Regions from separate parts of the Psychromonas sp. L1A2 genome, predicted to be linked through region 1. Evidence: predicted binding sites of a transcription regulator. Region 1 holds the regulator's gene; the other holds the start of a gene.
What was found. Region 1 encodes ArgR, which controls arginine synthesis, uptake and breakdown. Its sites were predicted from a motif close to ANTGAATANNTATTCANT; they were not measured.
Positions count from the first base shown of each region.

Region 2: a site for ArgR is predicted at 4,137-4,154, ahead of argC (N-acetyl-gamma-glutamyl-phosphate reductase). Genes of this name have one in related genera too.

Region 1 is NZ_WUAG01000001.1:368,701-376,023, reverse strand. Features, by position in the region: gene cysG (siroheme synthase CysG) at 79-1,497, opposite strand; gene GQR59_RS01550 (CBS domain-containing protein) at 1,733-2,128, opposite strand; gene mdh (malate dehydrogenase) at 2,230-3,165, opposite strand; gene GQR59_RS01540 (transporter substrate-binding domain-containing protein) at 3,336-4,091, opposite strand; gene argR (transcriptional regulator ArgR) at 4,289-4,741, shown strand; gene GQR59_RS01530 (type IV pilin protein) at 5,046-5,474, shown strand; gene GQR59_RS01525 (transglycosylase SLT domain-containing protein) at 5,595-7,323, opposite strand, start outside.
Region 2 is NZ_WUAG01000001.1:10,241-17,563, forward strand. Features, by position in the region: gene ppc (phosphoenolpyruvate carboxylase) at 1-2,225, opposite strand, end outside; gene argE (acetylornithine deacetylase) at 2,414-3,559, opposite strand; gene argC (N-acetyl-gamma-glutamyl-phosphate reductase) at 4,257-5,267, shown strand; gene argB (acetylglutamate kinase) at 5,280-6,065, shown strand; gene GQR59_RS00050 (ornithine carbamoyltransferase) at 6,086-6,994, shown strand; gene GQR59_RS00055 (argininosuccinate synthase) at 7,020-7,323, shown strand, end outside.

The DNA.
Region 1 (7,323 bases):
TTTAAAAGCTTAAAACTAAAAAGCCTGATTATAAATCAGGCTTTTTTATTGGTGGGATATTAATTGGTTATAAATAATCTAAGATAAGTTAACTAAAAACGGGTCTCGTGATAGTTTTTTATTATTGTCAGGATTAAACCAATTAAGCTTAGAAGATAACTGTACAACCTCACCTACAATCATAAGCGTCGGCCCTTCCAAACCACCACCTAATTTAGATAGTTCTGATAAAGTTCCTGTAATAACTTGCTGTTCGTTACTGGTTCCTTTATTGATTAAGGCAACAGGTGTGTTCGCATCGCGTCCATTCACTAATAGATTAGTTTCTATTTCTTGAGCTTGTAATAAGCCCATGTAGACCACTAAGGTTTGATGTGGAATAGCTAACGCTTTCCAATCTAATGCTTTGCCATCTTTCTTTCTGTGACCAGTAACAAAAGTAACCGATTGTGCATAATCACGATGGGTTAAAGGAATACCCGCATAAGCACTACAGCCTGAAGCAGACGTGATACCCGGCACAACTTGGAAAGCAACGCCAGCTTCTACAAGCTCTTCTAATTCTTCTCCACCGCGTCCGAAGATAAAGGAATCACCACCTTTTAAACGCACTACTTTTTTACCTTGTTGCGCTAATTCAACCAACATTTGATTCGTTCGAGATTGCTCAACTTCATGCTTACCTGCCGCTTTACCAACCGAAATTAAATCCGCATCACGACGTACTAAATCTAGAATTTCTTTCGATACTAAACGGTCATATAAAACAACATCTGCTTGTTGCATCAATTGCAATGCTTTTAAAGTCAACAATGATGGGTCGCCAGGGCCTGCTCCAACTAATGCAACATCACCTTGAGCAACTTCATCAGTCAGATTGTCTTCCATAAACTGTTGCGCTTTTTCAATTTGACCTTTTTGTAATAGGCTTGCTAAATCGCCATTACCAAATAACTTTTCCCAATAACGACGGCGCAAAGACTCTTTAGTGATCACTTGTTTAACACGATGCCTAAACTCGCCTGAAATTTTTGCCAAACGCCCGAGATGCATTGGTAATAAGGCTTCTAAACGTTCACGTATTAAACGAGCTAGTACAGGTGCTTTACCGCCACTAGAGATAGCAACAACGATTGGAGAGCGATCAACAATAGAAGGCATAATGAAACTACATAACTTAGGCTCATCAACTACATTAACCAGAATCTGTTTTTGTTCAGCTAGTTGTGCAATATGTTCATTAATATGATGTTGATTGGTTGCAGCAACAACTAACCATTTACCTTCGATCAGTTCATCACTAAACGCTTCATTAATGATTGTAAGCTGATTATTTTTAGCTTTTTCTAATAATGAATCACAAATATCAGGAGCACAAATAGTGATTGATGCATTTGCTTTTAATAATAAATGTACTTTACGTGCAGCAATATCACCACCACCAACAACAAGGCAATGACGATTTTTTAATTTGGTAAAAATAGGAAGATAATCCATATATATCTCAGTTTAACTAGTCTAGGTCGACACTATAAAGAATAACAGGTGCAATATAAAAGATTTAAAGCACATTATTTATCACGTTTATGCATATCAATCCTGTCTATTTTATTCATTAAACAATCCTTTTTAACAAATAAAATGAGGCAGTAATAAAATAGGGGGCACAAAGGATAGCAATATCATCAATGTATTTAACGAAGATATTGGAGTAATTATACGCTAGTTCTTATTAAATAAGCGACCTTACTCCATCATGAATAGTAAATATACCAACAATATTATCGCCATCGAGCACAGGTAAACAACTAATATCATGCGTCAACATTAAGGTTAATGCATCTTTTACTAAAGTATTTGGCTCTATGGTAATGGGAGACCGGGTCATTATTTGATGAGCGGGTCGTTGTGCAGTTTCTGAATCACGTACAGATTCTGTTTCTGTATTTAAAAAAGGGCTTAATGTCCGTAATAAATCACGATCACTAATAACACCTTGTAACTTTCCCTCCTCCACCACCAATAAATGATGGAAACCAGCTTGTGATAAAATATTTTGAAGAACTGGCATGCGGTCATCCATATCAACGGTGACAACTCTTGAAGTCATTGCCTCTAATACTTTCATATCACTCCCTATACACAAAATGAATTCATGTTTTATTATAGACACAAAAAAGGTCAGCATAGCTGACCTTATCAATAATTTACAAAAAAACTAAAAGTAGATTAGCTATTTATAAAATCAACACCTTCTTGGATGTCTTTGTTAAGTGTTACTAACATATCGTTTTTAGCTTTTTCTTCAAAGGCTGATAATTTACCGTATGATAAAATTTCAACTACACCGTTAACACCCAAGCGTACCGGATGAGCAAAGTAAGGAGCATCGCCACCATCAATATCAACGTATGCGTAATCTACAACGTCTTCGCCTTGTAAACCTTTAACTAAAGATAAACAAAAACGAGCAGCAGCAGCACCCATAGATAAAGTAGCAGAACCGCCACCAGCTTTAGCATTTACAACTTCAGTACCCGCATTTTGGATACGTGGAGTTAATGCAGCAACTTCTTCTTCAGTGAACGTTACACCTTCAACTTGAGAAAGAAGTGGTAAAATAGTTGTACCTGAGTGACCGCCAATGACTGGCACTTTAACTTCAGCAACGTTGAGACCTTTAAGTTCAGCAACAAATGCTTCACTACGGATAACATCAAGCGTTGTTACACCAAATATACGGTTTTTATCATAAACACCCGCTTTTTTGAACACTTCAGCAACGATTGGAACAGTACCATTTACTGGGTTAGTGATAACACCAACTAATGCTTTAGGGCAGTTAGCAACAATGCCTTCAGCTAACGTTTTGATAATACCAGCATTCACTGCGAATAAATCAGCACGGTCCATACCTGGTTTACGTGGCATGCCCGCAGGGATAATAACAATATCAGCACCTGTTAATGCAGCGCCTAACGCATCAGCACCAAAACCTTCAACTTTAACTGCTGTTGGGATGTGTGATAAATCAACCGCTACACCAGGAACAACTGGAGCAACATCGTATAATGCTAGTTCAGAACCAGCTGGTAGTTGAGTTTTTAATAATAACGACAACGCTTGACCGATACCACCTGCAGCACCAAGAACAGCAACTTTCATATTTTTCTCCAATGAAATAAAATGTTTAAGTATTTAAGAATAACCGTATACATTCTAAAGTGAATAAATACGCATGTGTGAAAAATGTTAAATAATTGTGATGAATGTAAAATAGTAGCTTATTTTAAGGAATGATTACCACTACTTTGTGAGTCGTTTTAAGAACTATTTTAAGGGAAATATTCCTGAAAAATCTTTGCATAGGTACCATTTTCAACAATCTGCTTCAAACCGAGGTTTAAACGTTGGCGTAAAATGTGATTATTTTTCTTAACGGCAATACCATAGCCTTTAGAAAACTGCTCAACAAACACAGCTTCAGTTCTACTAATCACCAGTTCATTATCTTGTTCCTGTTTACTTAAAAAGTCATTTACAACAGCAAAATCAGCAAACACAGCATCAATTCTTTGCAGTTTCAAATCCTTTAAAGCCGCTTGGGATGAATAGTAAGGCACGATATAACTATTTTCTTTTGCAAATTGAATAAGATAACTTTGATTAGATGTATTTGCCTGAACGCCAATAAATTTACCTTCTAATGAAAACTCTCCTTGTAGTTGCTCTTTACTGATAAAAACTGGCGGTACTTTATAGTAGCTATCACTGAAGTCGACTTTCTCTAATCGCTCACTGGTGATATCTAATGCTGCAATGACTGCATCATAACGGCCAAAAGGTAAGGTAAGTAACAAACCATCAAAACGATGATGTTCAAAGCTACATTTTAAATTGGCTTGCTCACAGATCGCTTTAGCAATATCAATATCAAAGCCTTGAATTTCTTTATCGTCAGACAAGTATTCAAAAGGGAAATAATTAGCATCAGTCGCAAACTTAACTTGCAGTTGTTTTGAAGTGTTTGCACTCAATGAAGTTGACAATAAGAGGCAGATAAGTGCGAGTTGACGAGAAAAAGAAATCATAATGAATCATCCTGATAATATTAATTTCGTTCAAATTTTACCAGAACTGCATTAAAGAAAGTAGCGATGCTTATACAAATACACTTATTTAGAAAAAAACGAATAAATATGCAAAAAAAGTGACATTTAATCTATTAACGCAACGATGATTTAGATTAAGATACGAGCTTTATAATAATTTATCTATGGGATCACCAATGCGACAGACTTCTGAACTAATGGACTTTTTTAAATGCCTTCTTAAAGAAGAGCATTTGAGCTCACAAAGTGAGATTGTCGATGCTTTAATAGAAGCTGGATTTACGCATATCAACCAATCTAAAGTGTCACGTATGTTAAGTAAAACAGGCGCAGTTAGAACACGAAATGCCACAGGTGAAATGGTTTATTGTTTACCTGCCGAGTTAGGTATCCCAGCAACCACCAGTCCGCTTAAAAACTTAGTGGTAGATATAGATAGAAATGACAGTTTAATCGTTATACGTACTAGCCCTGGAGCTGCGCAATTGATAGCCCGCTTATTAGACTCGATGGGTAAAGCAGAAGGAATTTTAGGTACAATCGCGGGAGATGATACTATTTATATTGCACCCAGTAATACTCAAGAAATTGAAGCAACACTAGCAGTTGTGCATAAACTATTTGATTAACCTCCTTCAAGCTCCGTCCCTTCCAAATTAATCCAATATATCAGTGATATGAGAGCGAATGATAATGCTCTCTTACTGATGAACTTAATGTAATACATTACTAATGGCTATAGATCCTTCATACACATAAGCAATATCATTTAATTAGAAATAATGAAATTTAGAAATGCTTTTCTATACTTAATAACGCTCTCATTAAATAACTAATTAATCGAACAGGTTAAAGCAAGCGACCATTTCACCAATATTTGATTACATATTTAATGAGTTAAATTGAATATAAAGTTAAATAGATGAGGCTGATATGAATAAACTAGACTTTAGAGAGAATAAACTTCGCGGTTTTACTTTAATTGAATTACTTGTTTGTCTTGTGGTTATCGGAATATTAGCCGGTATTGCTTACCCTTCTTACCAAAGCTTTGTGATAACAACACGACGAGGAGATGCACAAACTGAATTAATAAAGGCTCAAATGGAGCAAAGTAGCTACCGTATTCTGCAGCCAATTTACATTAGTAATCCAGCCTCAGCAGGCTTACCGTTAAATAGCGAATATTACACATTTAGTATTGTTTCAGCGGCCGCACACACCTATGTTATGAAGGCAGTCGCTAAAATAAGTAGTTCTCAAAATAATGATAAAGCCGCATGTAAGGCACTATTTATTGATCAGAATAATGTTAAAACCAGTGATGGTAGTCAAGACAATGCTTTTTGTTGGCATCAATAGTTAGTCTTTGTAAAACAAAGCTATCTACAATGTACAACAAAAAGCTTGTCGATCATTGACTAGCATACCGATAGATATCGTCAGCAGAGCTAATCATTGTTTATTAAATAGCTTAAAGGCTTAATAATCGCCTAAAAGCTCTTCATTTTTAAGAAACTGCAAAGGTTTACCTAAAACATGCTGATAAATAACATTGTAAGCTAATACATTTTGTACATAAGCACGTGTTTCATAAAAAGGAATAGTGTCTACCCAACTATCAATTTCGATACCTTTATTACCTTTCTTCTTCTCAGCACTAACCCATCTGTCTACTCGATGAGGCCCTGCATTATAAGCAGCCGTTGCTAGAACACGATTACCATCGTAACGCTCTAATAATTCATTAAAGTAACCAGCGCCTAACTGAACATTAATTTCACCTTGGTCAAGTTGAGAAATATCTTTGTACGACGTTAACCCAATTTTTTTAGCCGTTTCTTCTGCAGTTTTAGGCATTAATTGCATATAACCACTTGCTCCCACTGGGGATTTAGCATGTTGATCAAAGCTACTTTCTCTACGCGTAATCGCATAAATATACGTTTCTTCTATATTGTATTGTTTCGCAGCACCAACAAATAATTCTTTTTTAGCATTAGGGAAACGGATACCCAGTGCATTCCAACTTTTAGAGCTAATACTTGCTAATACAGATAAATACGGCCAGTTATTATTAAAAGCATACAACCCTAATTGCTGTTGTTTTGCTACGCTTTGCTTACTAAGAATACGGTACCACTGCCCTTTAGCTTGTTTATTTAAGTTATGAAATAACATCTCATTGATAACCGCTAAATCACCTTTTAGAGCACTTAAACCATTAACTTCCTCTTTAATAACTTGTTCATTAAGTGAAAAATTAACACCTAGTTTTTGAGATGCCATAAAACCATGAAAGTTACGATTCTTCGCGACTTGTTGATATAACACTTTAGCTTTATCTGTTTCTCCAGATTGCTCTAAAACACGTGCTTGCCAGTATTTCCATGCAGATGAATTACGTTCTGATTTAGGTAATTGAGAAATCCAAAATTCGATATTTTTCCAATCTCCACGTTTAATAGCATAACGAATACGTTGTTCGATTAACGAAACATTACCTAACGCGCCTAATTCTTTATCTAACCATGAAAAATATTTGCTTTTATTACGTTGCACAACAACACTAGCAAATTGAGTTTTAATGCGTTTATTCTCAGCAGCAGTGAAAGGTACTTGTTTATCAAATTTAGCATAAGCTTGCATCGCTAAATCAATATCGATCTTCGCTAAACGTTGAATTGTTGGCACCAAGAAACCAAAACTAGCCTCTTTACGAGAAGAGAATAGTTGGCTATTTAATACATTTTTCGGATTTTGTTGAAGTTCGTATAATTCAGTAGCCACTGCTGCCGTTTTTTTATCCATTCGGGCGATTAAAAAACGCATTAAACCTTGCTTGTTTTTCACATAGGCTAATTGAAAACGCTGCCATATATGTTGTTTAGTTAATTGCTTATCATTCTGGTAAAACACAAACACATCATCACAAGCATTAGGTAGTGAAGTACTAGACAACCAATATTGTTGAGCATCAGACCAAGCTTGCTGGCTTTTGCCTGTTGCGATAGAAGCTTGTAAATAATGGCATTTCAACGTTTTATTATTTGGCATTCTAGGGAAAGCAGTTAAGAACTGTGACCAATTTTTCTGTTTAGAAAGCGAAAATAAATAACTACGTTGTAAATCATCAGTAACGACTTTACCTTTATTATTTTTGATAAAACTTAATACTTCTTGATCGCTAACTTCGTCAATATTCGCTTTT
Region 2 (7,323 bases), 360 kb from region 1:
TCGTCTAACAATGTTTTTAATGATGTACCTGCACCTAACCATGCTGGAAGCATTAAGCGGTTTTGACTCCAAGCGAAAATCCATGGAATAGCACGTAGGCTTTCTACACCACCATTTGCTTTACGTTTCGCAGGGCGACTACCTAATGCTAATTTACCTAGCTCAAGTTCTGGTGTTACGCTACGGAAGTAAGGAACGAAATCTGGTTCTTCACGAACAAAGAAGCGATATTCTTCACAAGACTGTTCTGCAAATTGCTGCATTAAGTCGCGCCATTCTTGTTTTGGTGCTGGTGGCGGCAGTAAGTTTGCTTCCAATATTGCAGCGGTATAGATGTTTAGGCTATTAATCGCTACTTTTGGTAAGCCGAATTTAAAGCGGATCATTTCGCCTTGCTCTGTTACACGTAAACCACCTTTTAATGAACCTGGAGGTTGTGATAATAATGCTTGTTGTGCTGGCGCACCGCCACGACCAATTGTGCCGCCACGTCCGTGGAACAAGACTAATTGAATGTCGTTTTCTTCACTGATTTTGATCAATGCTTCTTGTGATGTGTATTGCGCCCAGTTCGCTGCCATTACGCCGGCATCTTTTGCTGAGTCAGAATAACCAATCATTACGTGTTGTTCACCGTTAATGTAACCACGGTACCAGTCAACAGCGTATAAACGTTGCATAACGTCAGCGGCATTGTTTAAGTCATCTAGCGTTTCAAATAGTGGTGCAACTGGAATGCGGAATGGGCATCCCACTTCTTTTAGTAATAGCTGTACTGCTAATACATCAGATGCTTCACGTGCCATTGAAATGATATAAATACCTAATGCTTCTGGATCGGTTTGAGCCACCACTTTACAGGTATCTAATACTTCTTGTACTTCAGCAGAGGGTTCCCATGATGTTGGTATCAATGGACGTTTGCTGTTCAGCTCTTGTAGTAAGAAGGCTTGTTTGTCTTCTTCGCTCCATGCATTGTAATCACCAATGCCTAAGTAGCGTGTTAGTTCAGATAATGTATCACCGTGACGTTCGCCATCTTGACGAATATCTAATTTAACTAAGTTTACACCGAAACAGTTTACTCGACGGATAATGTCTAATAGTAAACCGTTAGCAATTGAGCTCATGCCCATCTTAGTCAGTGATCGATAACATAACTCTAAAGGCTCTTTAAGCTGTTTAGTGCTGATGATGATATCTTTCGCTGTGCTGTTATGACCTTGAAGCGTTGCACTTAAAGCGGTTAATGTTTCTTTAAGCTCAGTGCGCAATTTGCGTAAAACAACGCGGTAAGGTTCATCTGCATCTTCACCAACAAAGGCACGTAATACAGGATCACAGTTATCCATTGATAACTCTTTAGTCAGCTGTTGAATATCTTCAAGATATAAGCTCACCGCTACCCAACGGCTAGTAATCAATACTTCTTTTGTAACTTTCGCTGTTACGAATGGGTTACCGTCACGGTCTCCGCCCATCCATGAAGTGAATTTGATTGGTGAAGCGTCAAGCGGTAATGAAATGCCTAATCCGTCTTCTAGTGTTTTATCAAGTTCACGTACATATTGTGGTACTGCTTCCCACAGACTGTTTTCAATAACTGCGAAGCCCCATTTAGCTTCATCAACGGGTGTTGGGCGGTTTTTACGAATGTCGTTTGTGTGCCAAGCTTGAGTGATTAGTTGCTCAAGGCGAACTAAAAGCTGGTCACGTTCTTTATCTGAAATATCAGTGAGTTCTAATAGTGTTAAACATTTATTAATCGCGGCGTATTTATGAATTAATGTACGACGAGTGATTTCTGTTGGATGTGCTGTTAATACCATATCCATGTGCAGTTCAGCGACTGATTTGCGCATTTCATCTTCAGAAACGTCGCTGTTTTTGAGTTTAACGATGAGCTCTTGTAGCGGGTCTGGTGCACAAACGTCACCATCACAATGGCGAGAAATGCCGTGAAATTGTTCTGCAATATTAGCTAGATTTAAGAAGTGAGTGAAGGCACGCGCTACAGGGAGTAGTTCGTTGTCGCTTAGATTAGACAATACATCAATTAAGCGTTCTCCATCTTGGCTATTACCAGAACGAGATGATTTAGAAAGCTGACGTATGGTTTCAATTTTTTCAAGGAAAGGTTCACCTAAATGGTCACTAATACTCTTACCAAGTAATTGTCCTAATAAACTAACGTTACTACGTAAGTTTGCATATGTTTCTGTCATCGTTCTTCCTTATTATTGTAATCAAATTACATTTTTTATAGTGGAGTTAAATAAAATACCATAATCAAGAGGCTAGTCAATTTAGGCTCTCTTACACCTTACTATCTACATTGTTGAAATTGTTATACTCGTTACTTTGTTAGACGCATGGTTAAACACGTTGTAACGAGGTACCAATATTTATTACTTTAGACGCAATAATGTTGGATTAATTTACCAATCACCTCTTTGGTTGGTTTCACAAATGAAAGGTCTAAATACTCATTTGGCTGATGTGCTTGTGTTATGTGTCCAGGACCTAGCACAATGGTGTCACAGCCTAATGCTTGAATAAATGGCGCTTCTGTACAATAGTTCGCACTGGTTGCTTTGTTGCCCGTGTAAATTTCTGCGTTATTGATCAGATCTGAGTGCAATGGGCATTCATAAGAGGGAATAGGCTCATGCAAATGGAAAATCTCTAAGCTGTCTGGGTAACGTTTTTCTATTTCTGATAATGCTTGTTTAACAGTAATGAATAATTCATTGGTTGTTACGCCTGGAATAGGTCGCATATCAATGTGTAATTCACAACAGCCACAAATACGGTTAGGGCTATCGCCACCGGTGATCGCACCAAAATTAAGCGTTGGATACGGTACTTCAAAGTGTGGATTATGGTATTTGTCTTTAAAGGTTTGTTGTACTTGTTTTAATTCAGTTAACACTAGATGCATAACGTCAATGGCATTTAACCCTTTGTCCGGATCTGAACTATGCCCACTTCTTCCGGTAATACGAATACCTTCAGACATGTGACCTTTATGCATGGTAACAGGGACCATACCTGTAGGTTCGCCAATCACAGCATAGTCAGGACGAAAATGTTTTTGCTCTGATATTTGCTGTGCACCTGACATGGTTGTTTCTTCATCTGCAGTAGCAAGGATACGTAAAGGCTTAGTGAATTTTTCACGATCCATTGTTTTCAGTACTTCGATAACAAAAGCAAAAAAACCTTTCATATCTATTGTACCCAAACCGTATAAACGATTATCTTTTTCTACCACTGTGAAAGGATCAGTTTGCCACTTTCCTTCATCGTAAGGAACGGTATCAGTATGACCTGCTAATAGTAAACCACCATCGCCTTGGCCTAATGTTGCTACTAAGTTAAATTTACCTGGTGCAGCGGCAACTTCAGAAATTTCCGTGGTAAATCCTAGGTCTGATAGCCATTCTGCTAATTGATTAATAACAGCTACGTTACTTTGATCCCATGCGCTATCACTTGAGCTAATAGAGGGTAATTTAATAAGATCTTTATATAGGTCGATGAATGCAGGTAATGACATACTATTCCTTAAAATTAAACTGTTACCTTGTATTAATTGAACAACAAAAGGGCTAATAGATCCGTAGGTGAAATGGTATGACCATTTCTATCTATTTTTAAATCTACTATTTACACCTTATAAAGTCACGAATTTAATTCAATTGGCGTCAGTGGTGATTTTTTAAAATGACAATCGGATATGTTAAATATTGATGAATATCTAAGATATTCGACTGTTTGTATTTTATGCTCTTTTTTTACATTTTATTAACGTTATTTTTGTAGTGATTAAAATACTTAATCACTTGTTAATACAGTCTTTAATTTAAATAGTAATATAAGCTAAAACTCAGTTTGGTTATTTTATTTACTTTGTTTGTAATATTTTATGCAATTATAATTTTTTGAGTTTGCTGACTGTATTTATTTTCTATGGTATTCAACATTGATTAAAATAGTATAAAAAAAATATTTAAAATAAATTTATTTAAATTCAATTGCTTACGGTTTTATTTTTAATTTTTTCTTTAATAGAACTAAATAAGTTTATTGAGTTTATAAGCAATTTACCATTTTTGGTATATTTATTCACATTTATTGAATAAATAGTCACTTTGATTTAAAATGTCTTTTTATAGTTGGTAACGTGAAAAGCGCCTTGTTACCCATATTTATTTATCACGCATTAAGTCAGTAATGAAACAGGAATTTTCTTTATGTTAAAAGCAATTGTAGTGGGAGCTAGCGGTTATACAGGAGCGGAGTTAGCACAATTTTTAACGCGTCATCCGAATATCGAATTGGCTGGATTATATGTGTCAGAAGGTAGCTTAGATAAAGGAAAAAGTATATCTGAGTTATACGGTAACTTACGCGGTTGTGTTGACCTAGCATTACAACCTCTTGGTGTAAGTGGTATTAAAGCTGCTTGTGAAAATATTGATATTGTTATTCTTGCAACTGCGCATGAAGTAAGCCATGACTTAGCACCATTGTTTTTAGCTGAAAATACGGTCGTGTTTGATCTGTCTGGTGCATTCCGTGTTAAATCTGCTGGCTTTTATGAAAAATATTATGGCTTCACGCATCAACATCCAGATTTATTAGAAAAAGCAGTTTACGGTTTAGCGGAATGGAATGCTGAACAAGTAAAAGGAACTGATTTAATTGCAGTACCAGGCTGTTATACCACGGCTTCTTTAACTGCATTAAAACCATTGTTTGATGCTGGTTTAATTAAAGCAGGCATTAAGCCGACTATTAATGCAACAAGTGGTGTGAGTGGTGCAGGCCGTAAAGCCAATGTGGCAAGCAGCTTTTGTGAAGTGAGTTTACAACCTTATGGTGTCTTCACACATCGTCACAAACCAGAAATTGATCAGCATTTAGGGACTGACGTTGTATTTACACCGCACTTAGGCAGTTTCAAGCGTGGTATTTTAGCGAGTATCAATGTGGTATTGAATGAAGGCACAACTGCGGAGCAAATTAATCAAGCTTATCAAACTGCTTATGCGGATAAACCGATTGTTCGTTTAATGGAAGGATCGTTCCCTGCACTGAAAAATGTTGTTGGTACGCCATTCTGTGATTTAGGCTGGGCAGTTGATGGGCAGGATTTAGTCGTGTTTAGTGCTATCGATAACCTATTAAAAGGCGCGTCATCACAAGCAATGCAATGCATTAATTTACGTTTCGGTTTTGATATTACGACTTCTATTTTATAAAACGGATTTTAAATGACACAAGTACAACAAAAACCGCTGTTAATTAAATTAGGCGGAGCGGTTTTAGAGAATAATCAAGCACTGACTAATTTGTTTTCAGCATTAACTGAATATTTAGCAATACAACAACGTCCATTGTTATTAGTACATGGTGGTGGTGTGATTGTGGAAGATGTTCTGAAAAAGATGAACATTAAAAGTGAGAAGAAAAATGGTTTACGTATTACACCATTTGATCAAATCCCTTATGTTGCAGGTGCATTAGCAGGTACATCTAATAAACTGTTGATGGCTAAAGCATTACAAGCAGGTTTATCAGCGGTTGGTTTATCATTAGCAGATGGATTTAGTTGTTCAGTTAAGCAGATGGACCCAGATCTTGGTGCCGTAGGTATTTGTAGCCCAAATAATCCAGCCTTAATTAATGGTTTATTAGCGGGTGGGTTTTTACCTGTAATTTCTTCAATTGCGATTGGTGAAGATGGTAATCTATATAATGTTAATGCAGACCAAGCTGCCATTGCTATTTGTGAGCTGGTGGGCGCAGAGCTTGTATTCTTATCCGATGTGGATGGCGTATGGGATGCACAGAAACAAGTTATACCTGAGTTAAATACACAACTAGCTGATACACTTATTGCTGAAAATGTGATTCAAGATGGTATGGCTGTTAAAGTAAAAGCTGCATTACAAGCTGCTGATCAATTAGGCTATGTAATGTTAGCAAGTTGGAAGAATCCAGAGAATTTAGTGTCATTGCTTGCAGGTAAAGCAGTGGGGACCAAAGTAATTAAATGAAGAAGCAATAGAGAGTGACAATGGAAAATTTATTAACTGGCATGGAAATGACTCAACAACAGGCATTAGACCTGATTGCATTGGGTAAAGATTTAAAAGCAAATCCAAGTAAATATGCGCAGGCATTAGCCGGTAAAAGCGTTGTTACTTTATTTGAAAAGCAATCGCTACGTACACGAGTGACCTTTGATATTGGTGTTAATAAATTAGGCGGCCATGCTGTTTATTTAGATCAAACTAATGGCGCGATGGGTAGCCGTGAAGACGTTAAAGACTTCGCCGCTAATATTTCTCGTTGGGCAGATTGTATTGTTGCGCGTGTATTTGACCATAAAACATTGGTTGAAATGCAAGAATATGCAAGCGTACCAGTGATTAACTCTCTGTGTGACTTATACCATCCGTGTCAAGGTATGGCAGACTTCTTAACAATCGCACAAAATTACGATGATTTAACCAAAGTTAAACTCGCTTATATTGGCGATGGTAATAATGTAACGCATTCATTATTTATTGCTGGTGCTATTTTAGGTGCGACAGTCACGGCTGTTTGTCCTTTAGGCCATAGCCCAGATGCACAAATTATGAAAAAAGCAGAAGAAATCGCAAAAGAAACTGGCGCGACGATCACTGTGACAAATAATATCGACGATATTAAAGGTTATGATGTTGTTTATGGTGACACTTGGTTATCAATGGGCGACGATACACCACTAGAACAAATTAAAGCTAAATTTATGCCATTCCAAATTAACCAAGCATTGCTTGATAATACCGGTATTAAACATATTTTACATTGCCAACCTGCACATCGTGGTCTAGATATCACATCAGATGTAATGGATGGTCCAGCGTCATTGATTTTTGATCAAGCTGAAAATAGAATGCACATTCAAAACGCTATAATGCTTACCCTAATTAACAAATAAAATAATTGAGAAAGGAAAATATTCAATGAGTTCAGTTAAAAAAGTAGTTCTCGCTTATTCAGGCGGCTTAGATACATCAGCAATCATTCCATGGTTAAAAGAAACTTATAATGATTGTGAAATCGTAGCGTTTTGTGCCGATGTTGGCCAAGGTGCAGAAGAATTAGTCGGTTTGCACGAGAAAGCAATTGCTTCTGGTGCATCTGAATGTCACATCGTTGATTTAAAAGAAGAGTTTGTTAAAGACTACATCTACCCAACGATTGCATCTGGCGCAGTATATGAAGGTACTTATTTATTAGGTACTTCAATGGCGCGTCCAATCATTG